Regions from separate parts of the Pseudofrankia coriaricola genome, predicted to be linked through region 2. Evidence: riboswitches for the same ligand, from Rfam matches in the RefSeq annotation. Region 2 holds a riboswitch; the other holds the start of a gene.

Region 1 (3,878 bases), on a different contig from region 2:
CCCGCGTGGTCCTTGATGTACATCTCCTTGTCCCACGTCACATGAACCGTGCCGTCGCTCACGGTGTCCACGGTGTATGCCACCGTACGGATGTGCACGGCGCCCGCCCCGGTGCTGTCGCCCGCCGTCGGCGGCGCGGTCGACGGGCTGCCGTACATCGGGACGCCGAGCGCAAGCCCCGCGGCTGCCGCGACGCCCGCCGTCATGCCCACGATGCGGCGCCGACGCCGGCGCGCCCGGCCCGCGGCCTCGATCTGCTCGACCGGGGTGTCCATGGTGATGCCGTCCAGCGAATCCTTCAGCGCGTCCAGTACGTCCATGTCGCGGTCGCTCATTGCCCAACCTCCGGGTTGTCTGCGGTAACAAGGTGGCCGCGCAGTGTCGCAACGGCCCGCGACAGATGGGCGGCGACGGTTCCCGGGGCGATCCCGAGCACCTTGGCCGTGGTGCCGGTGTCGAGGTCGAGGAAGACCCGGTACGCGATCACTTCCCGCTGCCGCCGCGGCAGTTGACGCAGCACGGCCAGCAGTTGGGGGTCCAGACCGGGGTCACTGACCGTGCTGGCCGCGACGTCGGGAACACCGTCCAGCGCTACTTCCCGTCGCCGCCGACGCCACCACGAGACCCGGGTGTTGAGCGCCGTACGCACGATCCATGCGCGCGGCGCCGGATGGCGGCTGACTTTCGGCCACGCCATCCAGGCCCGAGTGAACGCCTCGGCGACCAGGTCCTCGGCCAGCTGCCGATCAGCCACGCTCGCCAAGACTGCCCGCAGGCATGCGTCCTGGCTGGCTTGGTAGAACTCCCTGAACTCCAGCTGCTTCACACCCCCTATACGCCGCAGCGCCTCGATCCGCTTACCTGAGACTCGGACTCGGACTCCGTGACGCGGGCTTCTTTCGCGGGACAACGACCGCCTCGCCGCACTGCGCCAGCAGACCGATGCCTGGCACCACGGCATGCGCGGCCGACCCACCTGGTGGCGCAGCGGCGACGGACGTGGTGTACGGGATGTGATCGACCAGTGACTTGCTGGAGTAGCGGTCCGCGAACTGGGACGGCCACCGCGTGATCCTCTTCGAGAACCGACCAAAGAACTCGAAGACGGAGGAACACTGCGATGGCCGTGCGACCGACTGTGCCCGACGCGGAACTCGTCGGCAAGGAACTGATGATGGCGAGTCCGGATCTGCTGGGCGCGCTGGTGAAAAGGTTCGCGGATTCCCTGATGTCCGCGGAGGCGGACGCGCTGTGCGGAGCGGAATACGGTGAGATCTCGCCCGATCGGGTGAATCGTCGCAACGGTTACCGGAGCCGGGAGTGGGACACCCGGGCTCCCCGACCTGCGTCGGGTCGAGTTCGAGCTACCTGTGGGCCTGCCCCGTCGGCATCGACTGGTTCGTCATGCTCGCCGACACCGTTGACACCGACACCGTGGGGAAGGTCTTCCGTGCCGTCTACGCCCAGCCCCTCACCCCGCACCAGCTCACCCGGCTCTGGCCGGCTGGCCCCCGTATCGGCGGACCCGGCGCCCCTGCGACTCCTGAACGGCCGGCCATACGGATGAGGAGCTAATTCTCCACGAGGGCCTCGTTGGAGTACGTCCTGTCGAACAGGACATCGTTGGTGTGAATCGTGTCGTAGTATTCGCGCACGGACTGAATCGTGCTGCCGCGCACTTCGACGACAAAGCAGATCCGGTTGTCGTACGTCTTTCCGGCCGGCGACACCCCGCGCACCTCGGCTTCGACGACGACCCGATCTCCTTCCGCTGTTCCACTGGTGATGGTCATTTCTATCCCAGCCGGCATGACCGTTCCTACCAAGCCGAGCAGATCGACGAGCTTCTGCTTGGTGTATGTGCCCGCCAGCGGGATGTGCTCCGGCTTTCCGGACACCAACCACGTAGCCTTCTCGTCCATCAGGTCCATGGCGGCTTTGATGCGCCCCACCGACAGGTTCTCGAAGAAACTGAACACCATGTTCTTGTTTGCCGTCGTACTCAACCGCACTCCTTGTTGATCTTCGGCACGATTTGCCGCTAGCTCGATGACAAGCGGCCATGCTAACCCGCGGTCGGCGACGGCCCAGAGCTTCGCCGACCGGCAGCCGAGCTGACAGGCCCCGCCCGGAGTTCCGTGGCAGCCAGCGTGGCAGCCAAGCCGGTGGACGACGGCGGACGATCGGGGGACGCCGGCCAAACCGGGATCATCGGGCTCTGGTGTGGGCCTCGTCCAGACCGGCCAACGAGCCCGGCGGCGGGCACCAGGCCCTGATAGCGTGCACGGCGGCATCGTTTGCGGGGTGCCCCGGGTGACCGGGGAGAATCGGGAAGCCGGTGGAAGTCCGGCACGGGCCCGCCGCGGTAACCGGGGAGTCCCCGTCCACGCGCTCAGCGCGGCCACTGGACCTAACAGTCCGGGAAGGCGGACGGTCGGCGTCGATCCGGGAGTCCGAAGACCGGCCCCGCGCGGGTGCCGCCCTGGGGCGGCCGGACAGCGGGAGCCTGCCATGCCTACGCATCTGTACGACGTGATCCACCAGCGCCGCGACGTGCGCGGCCAGTTCACTGGCGCGCCGATCCCCAGCGAGATCCTCGAGCGGGTGCTCGAGGCCGCACACGCCGCGCCGAGTGTCGGACTCAGCCAGCCCTGGGACTTCATCCTCGTCACCGACCGGCGCACACGGCGGGCCTTTCACGCCCACGTTCGGTGCGAGCGGGAGGTCTTCGCCGCGTCGCTTGCCGAACAACGGGCCGCCCGCTTCAGCCGGATAAAGATCGACGGGGTGATGGAGTCGTCCCTGTCGCTGGTCGTGACCTACGACCAGCGACGCGGGGCGCCGGCGGTCCTGGGCCGACACGCCATCGCCGACGCAGGTCTTTACTCCGTCTGCCTGGCGATCCAGAACCTGTGGCTCGCGGCCACGGCCGAGGGTCTCGGCGTGGGATGGGTCTCCTTCTACCGGGAAGCGTTCGTCCGCGACCTGCTCGCCATCCCCGCGGACATCCGACCCGTCGCGTGGCTGTGCCTCGGACCGGTAACCCACCACGAATCCATCCCCGACCTCGAGCGCCACGGCTGGGCGAACCGGCGCCCGCTTCGCCAGGCGGTCCACCAGGAACGCTGGCATCCGACCGCCGACGACAACGACTGCGACTCGTCGAGAGCGCCGTCGACGTAGAAGTGGAAGAAGGCGTTGACGTACTTCAGCGGCACGCTCGCCTCCATCTCGGCGCGCGTCTCCTCGTCGGTCAACTCACTGTTGAGCCGAACAGCTTTCCGATGCTGTAGGTGGCTGCCGCTGCGGCCAGGATGATAGCCAGCTGGCGCAGCGCCCCACGCCTCATCGAGTGATCGCTGGAGCGGGCGATGCCGGCCCCGACGAGGATGCTGGCGATGGCGGTCAGGGCGATGGACACGGATACGGCGGGGACGCCGCGCAGGAACCACCAGGGCGCGAGCGGTATGAGGGCTCCCCCGGCGAAGTAGGCGAGCGATGTGGTCGCGGCGGTCAGTGGCGAGCCGAGCCCGGCGGGACTGATGCCAAACACGATCTGAGCGGTGAAGGCAAGAAACCGCTCCTCGTCCAGCGCGAGCTCTGCTGGCGCGGATTGCGCGGTTGCCCGGGCGAATCCCGCGGCCTCTAGGCGTGATGAGAGCTCGTCGAGCATCAATCGTGGGTTACGCGTGACCAGTTGCCGGATCTTGACAAGCAGGCCACCGTAGAGTTCGGCCTGACTGCGTACGGAGACCCATTCACCCGCAGCCATCGACAGCGCGCCGGCGAGCAGGCTGGCGAACCCGGCCAGACGGACGGTGCCGGGCGACGCGTGCGCGCCGGCCATGCCCAGAATGAGGCAGATGTTGGTGACGAGG
Region 2 (3,878 bases):
CTACTTCCCGTCGCCGCCGACGCCACCACGAGACCCGGGTGTTGAGCGCCGTACGCACGATCCATGCGCGCGGCGCCGGATGGCGGCTGACTTTCGGCCACGCCATCCAGGCCCGAGTGAACGCCTCGGCGACCAGGTCCTCGGCCAGCTGCCGATCAGCCACGCTCGCCAAGACTGCCCGCAGGCATGCGTCCTGGCTGGCTTGGTAGAACTCCCTGAACTCCAGCTGCTTCACACCCCCTATACGCCGCAGCGCCTCGATCCGCTTACCTGAGACTCGGACTCGGACTCCGTGACGCGGGCTTCTTTCGCGGGACAACGACCGCCTCGCCGCACTGCGCCAGCAGACCGATGCCTGGCACCACGGCATGCGCGGCCGACCCACCTGGTGGCGCAGCGGCGACGGACGTGGTGTACGGGATGTGATCGACCAGTGACTTGCTGGAGTAGCGGTCCGCGAACTGGGACGGCCACCGCGTGATCCTCTTCGAGAACCGACCAAAGAACTCGAAGACGGAGGAACACTGCGATGGCCGTGCGACCGACTGTGCCCGACGCGGAACTCGTCGGCAAGGAACTGATGATGGCGAGTCCGGATCTGCTGGGCGCGCTGGTGAAAAGGTTCGCGGATTCCCTGATGTCCGCGGAGGCGGACGCGCTGTGCGGAGCGGAATACGGTGAGATCTCGCCCGATCGGGTGAATCGTCGCAACGGTTACCGGAGCCGGGAGTGGGACACCCGGGCTCCCCGACCTGCGTCGGGTCGAGTTCGAGCTACCTGTGGGCCTGCCCCGTCGGCATCGACTGGTTCGTCATGCTCGCCGACACCGTTGACACCGACACCGTGGGGAAGGTCTTCCGTGCCGTCTACGCCCAGCCCCTCACCCCGCACCAGCTCACCCGGCTCTGGCCGGCTGGCCCCCGTATCGGCGGACCCGGCGCCCCTGCGACTCCTGAACGGCCGGCCATACGGATGAGGAGCTAATTCTCCACGAGGGCCTCGTTGGAGTACGTCCTGTCGAACAGGACATCGTTGGTGTGAATCGTGTCGTAGTATTCGCGCACGGACTGAATCGTGCTGCCGCGCACTTCGACGACAAAGCAGATCCGGTTGTCGTACGTCTTTCCGGCCGGCGACACCCCGCGCACCTCGGCTTCGACGACGACCCGATCTCCTTCCGCTGTTCCACTGGTGATGGTCATTTCTATCCCAGCCGGCATGACCGTTCCTACCAAGCCGAGCAGATCGACGAGCTTCTGCTTGGTGTATGTGCCCGCCAGCGGGATGTGCTCCGGCTTTCCGGACACCAACCACGTAGCCTTCTCGTCCATCAGGTCCATGGCGGCTTTGATGCGCCCCACCGACAGGTTCTCGAAGAAACTGAACACCATGTTCTTGTTTGCCGTCGTACTCAACCGCACTCCTTGTTGATCTTCGGCACGATTTGCCGCTAGCTCGATGACAAGCGGCCATGCTAACCCGCGGTCGGCGACGGCCCAGAGCTTCGCCGACCGGCAGCCGAGCTGACAGGCCCCGCCCGGAGTTCCGTGGCAGCCAGCGTGGCAGCCAAGCCGGTGGACGACGGCGGACGATCGGGGGACGCCGGCCAAACCGGGATCATCGGGCTCTGGTGTGGGCCTCGTCCAGACCGGCCAACGAGCCCGGCGGCGGGCACCAGGCCCTGATAGCGTGCACGGCGGCATCGTTTGCGGGGTGCCCCGGGTGACCGGGGAGAATCGGGAAGCCGGTGGAAGTCCGGCACGGGCCCGCCGCGGTAACCGGGGAGTCCCCGTCCACGCGCTCAGCGCGGCCACTGGACCTAACAGTCCGGGAAGGCGGACGGTCGGCGTCGATCCGGGAGTCCGAAGACCGGCCCCGCGCGGGTGCCGCCCTGGGGCGGCCGGACAGCGGGAGCCTGCCATGCCTACGCATCTGTACGACGTGATCCACCAGCGCCGCGACGTGCGCGGCCAGTTCACTGGCGCGCCGATCCCCAGCGAGATCCTCGAGCGGGTGCTCGAGGCCGCACACGCCGCGCCGAGTGTCGGACTCAGCCAGCCCTGGGACTTCATCCTCGTCACCGACCGGCGCACACGGCGGGCCTTTCACGCCCACGTTCGGTGCGAGCGGGAGGTCTTCGCCGCGTCGCTTGCCGAACAACGGGCCGCCCGCTTCAGCCGGATAAAGATCGACGGGGTGATGGAGTCGTCCCTGTCGCTGGTCGTGACCTACGACCAGCGACGCGGGGCGCCGGCGGTCCTGGGCCGACACGCCATCGCCGACGCAGGTCTTTACTCCGTCTGCCTGGCGATCCAGAACCTGTGGCTCGCGGCCACGGCCGAGGGTCTCGGCGTGGGATGGGTCTCCTTCTACCGGGAAGCGTTCGTCCGCGACCTGCTCGCCATCCCCGCGGACATCCGACCCGTCGCGTGGCTGTGCCTCGGACCGGTAACCCACCACGAATCCATCCCCGACCTCGAGCGCCACGGCTGGGCGAACCGGCGCCCGCTTCGCCAGGCGGTCCACCAGGAACGCTGGCATCCGACCGCCGACGACAACGACTGCGACTCGTCGAGAGCGCCGTCGACGTAGAAGTGGAAGAAGGCGTTGACGTACTTCAGCGGCACGCTCGCCTCCATCTCGGCGCGCGTCTCCTCGTCGGTCAACTCACTGTTGAGCCGAACAGCTTTCCGATGCTGTAGGTGGCTGCCGCTGCGGCCAGGATGATAGCCAGCTGGCGCAGCGCCCCACGCCTCATCGAGTGATCGCTGGAGCGGGCGATGCCGGCCCCGACGAGGATGCTGGCGATGGCGGTCAGGGCGATGGACACGGATACGGCGGGGACGCCGCGCAGGAACCACCAGGGCGCGAGCGGTATGAGGGCTCCCCCGGCGAAGTAGGCGAGCGATGTGGTCGCGGCGGTCAGTGGCGAGCCGAGCCCGGCGGGACTGATGCCAAACACGATCTGAGCGGTGAAGGCAAGAAACCGCTCCTCGTCCAGCGCGAGCTCTGCTGGCGCGGATTGCGCGGTTGCCCGGGCGAATCCCGCGGCCTCTAGGCGTGATGAGAGCTCGTCGAGCATCAATCGTGGGTTACGCGTGACCAGTTGCCGGATCTTGACAAGCAGGCCACCGTAGAGTTCGGCCTGACTGCGTACGGAGACCCATTCACCCGCAGCCATCGACAGCGCGCCGGCGAGCAGGCTGGCGAACCCGGCCAGACGGACGGTGCCGGGCGACGCGTGCGCGCCGGCCATGCCCAGAATGAGGCAGATGTTGGTGACGAGGCCGTCGTTAATGCCCAGCACCGCGGCTCGCGCGCCGCCACGCGCGACCCGGGCTACCTGGTCAGCAAGATCGGCTGCATCGAATGCCGGATCGGTGGGCCGACTCGCGGCGGTCGTGCGCAGCGGCCACGCCGGTCGGTGTGCTCGATACGCTCGGTGGCCGGCGGGCAGGAACGGAACGACCCCCGCGGGCACGTCCTCACTCATGCCCGGCCCAGCTCGGCGAGAGTGGACAGTACAGAGACGGCATGCTCCTGGACACCGGCGACGACATATGTCTTGCGGACGACGCCATCGGGATCGACCAGGTATGACACTCGAAGCGGAAAGGCGGCGTACTGGTCGTCTGGGTCCCGCTCGACCGCGAACAGGCGCCCCACGCTGTGGTCCACATCCGAAAGCAGCGGGAACTCGAAGCCCTGTTCCTCGGCCCAAGCCTTGTTCTCTTCAGGTGTGTCGAACGACAGGCCCACAATGAGACAGCCGGCTGCCTGAAACTGCTCGGCCTGGTCTCGTAGTTCCTGACCTTCGATGGTGCAGCCGGGCGACCCGGCCTTGGGATACCACCACAACAACGCCCAGTGCCCCGCAA

What was found. A riboswitch is a leader RNA that binds a small molecule or an ion and turns the genes downstream of it on or off. The one in region 2 is predicted to bind cobalamin.
Region 1: linked by a shared signal. The riboswitch ahead of bluB (5,6-dimethylbenzimidazole synthase) and the one ahead of bluB (5,6-dimethylbenzimidazole synthase) in region 2 are both predicted to bind cobalamin.

What each region holds. Positions count from the first base shown of each region.
Region 1 is NZ_JASNFO010000038.1:80,703-84,580, forward strand. It holds gene QOZ89_RS20735 (hypothetical protein) at 1-335, opposite strand, end outside; gene QOZ89_RS20740 (sigma-70 family RNA polymerase sigma factor) at 332-826, opposite strand; partial or broken gene QOZ89_RS20745 (transposase) at 1,121-1,336, shown strand; gene QOZ89_RS20750 (hypothetical protein) at 1,321-1,575, shown strand; gene QOZ89_RS20755 (nuclear transport factor 2 family protein) at 1,572-2,006, opposite strand; cobalamin riboswitch at 2,286-2,483, shown strand; gene bluB (5,6-dimethylbenzimidazole synthase) at 2,512-3,183, shown strand; gene QOZ89_RS20765 (VIT1/CCC1 transporter family protein) at 3,254-3,878, opposite strand, start outside.
Region 2 is NZ_JASNFO010000117.1:36,677-40,554, reverse strand. It holds gene QOZ89_RS41950 (sigma-70 family RNA polymerase sigma factor) at 1-235, opposite strand, end outside; partial or broken gene QOZ89_RS41945 (transposase) at 530-745, shown strand; gene QOZ89_RS41940 (hypothetical protein) at 730-984, shown strand; gene QOZ89_RS41935 (nuclear transport factor 2 family protein) at 981-1,415, opposite strand; cobalamin riboswitch at 1,695-1,892, shown strand; gene bluB (5,6-dimethylbenzimidazole synthase) at 1,921-2,592, shown strand; gene QOZ89_RS41925 (VIT1/CCC1 transporter family protein) at 2,663-3,493, opposite strand; gene QOZ89_RS41920 (peroxiredoxin) at 3,490-3,878, opposite strand, start outside.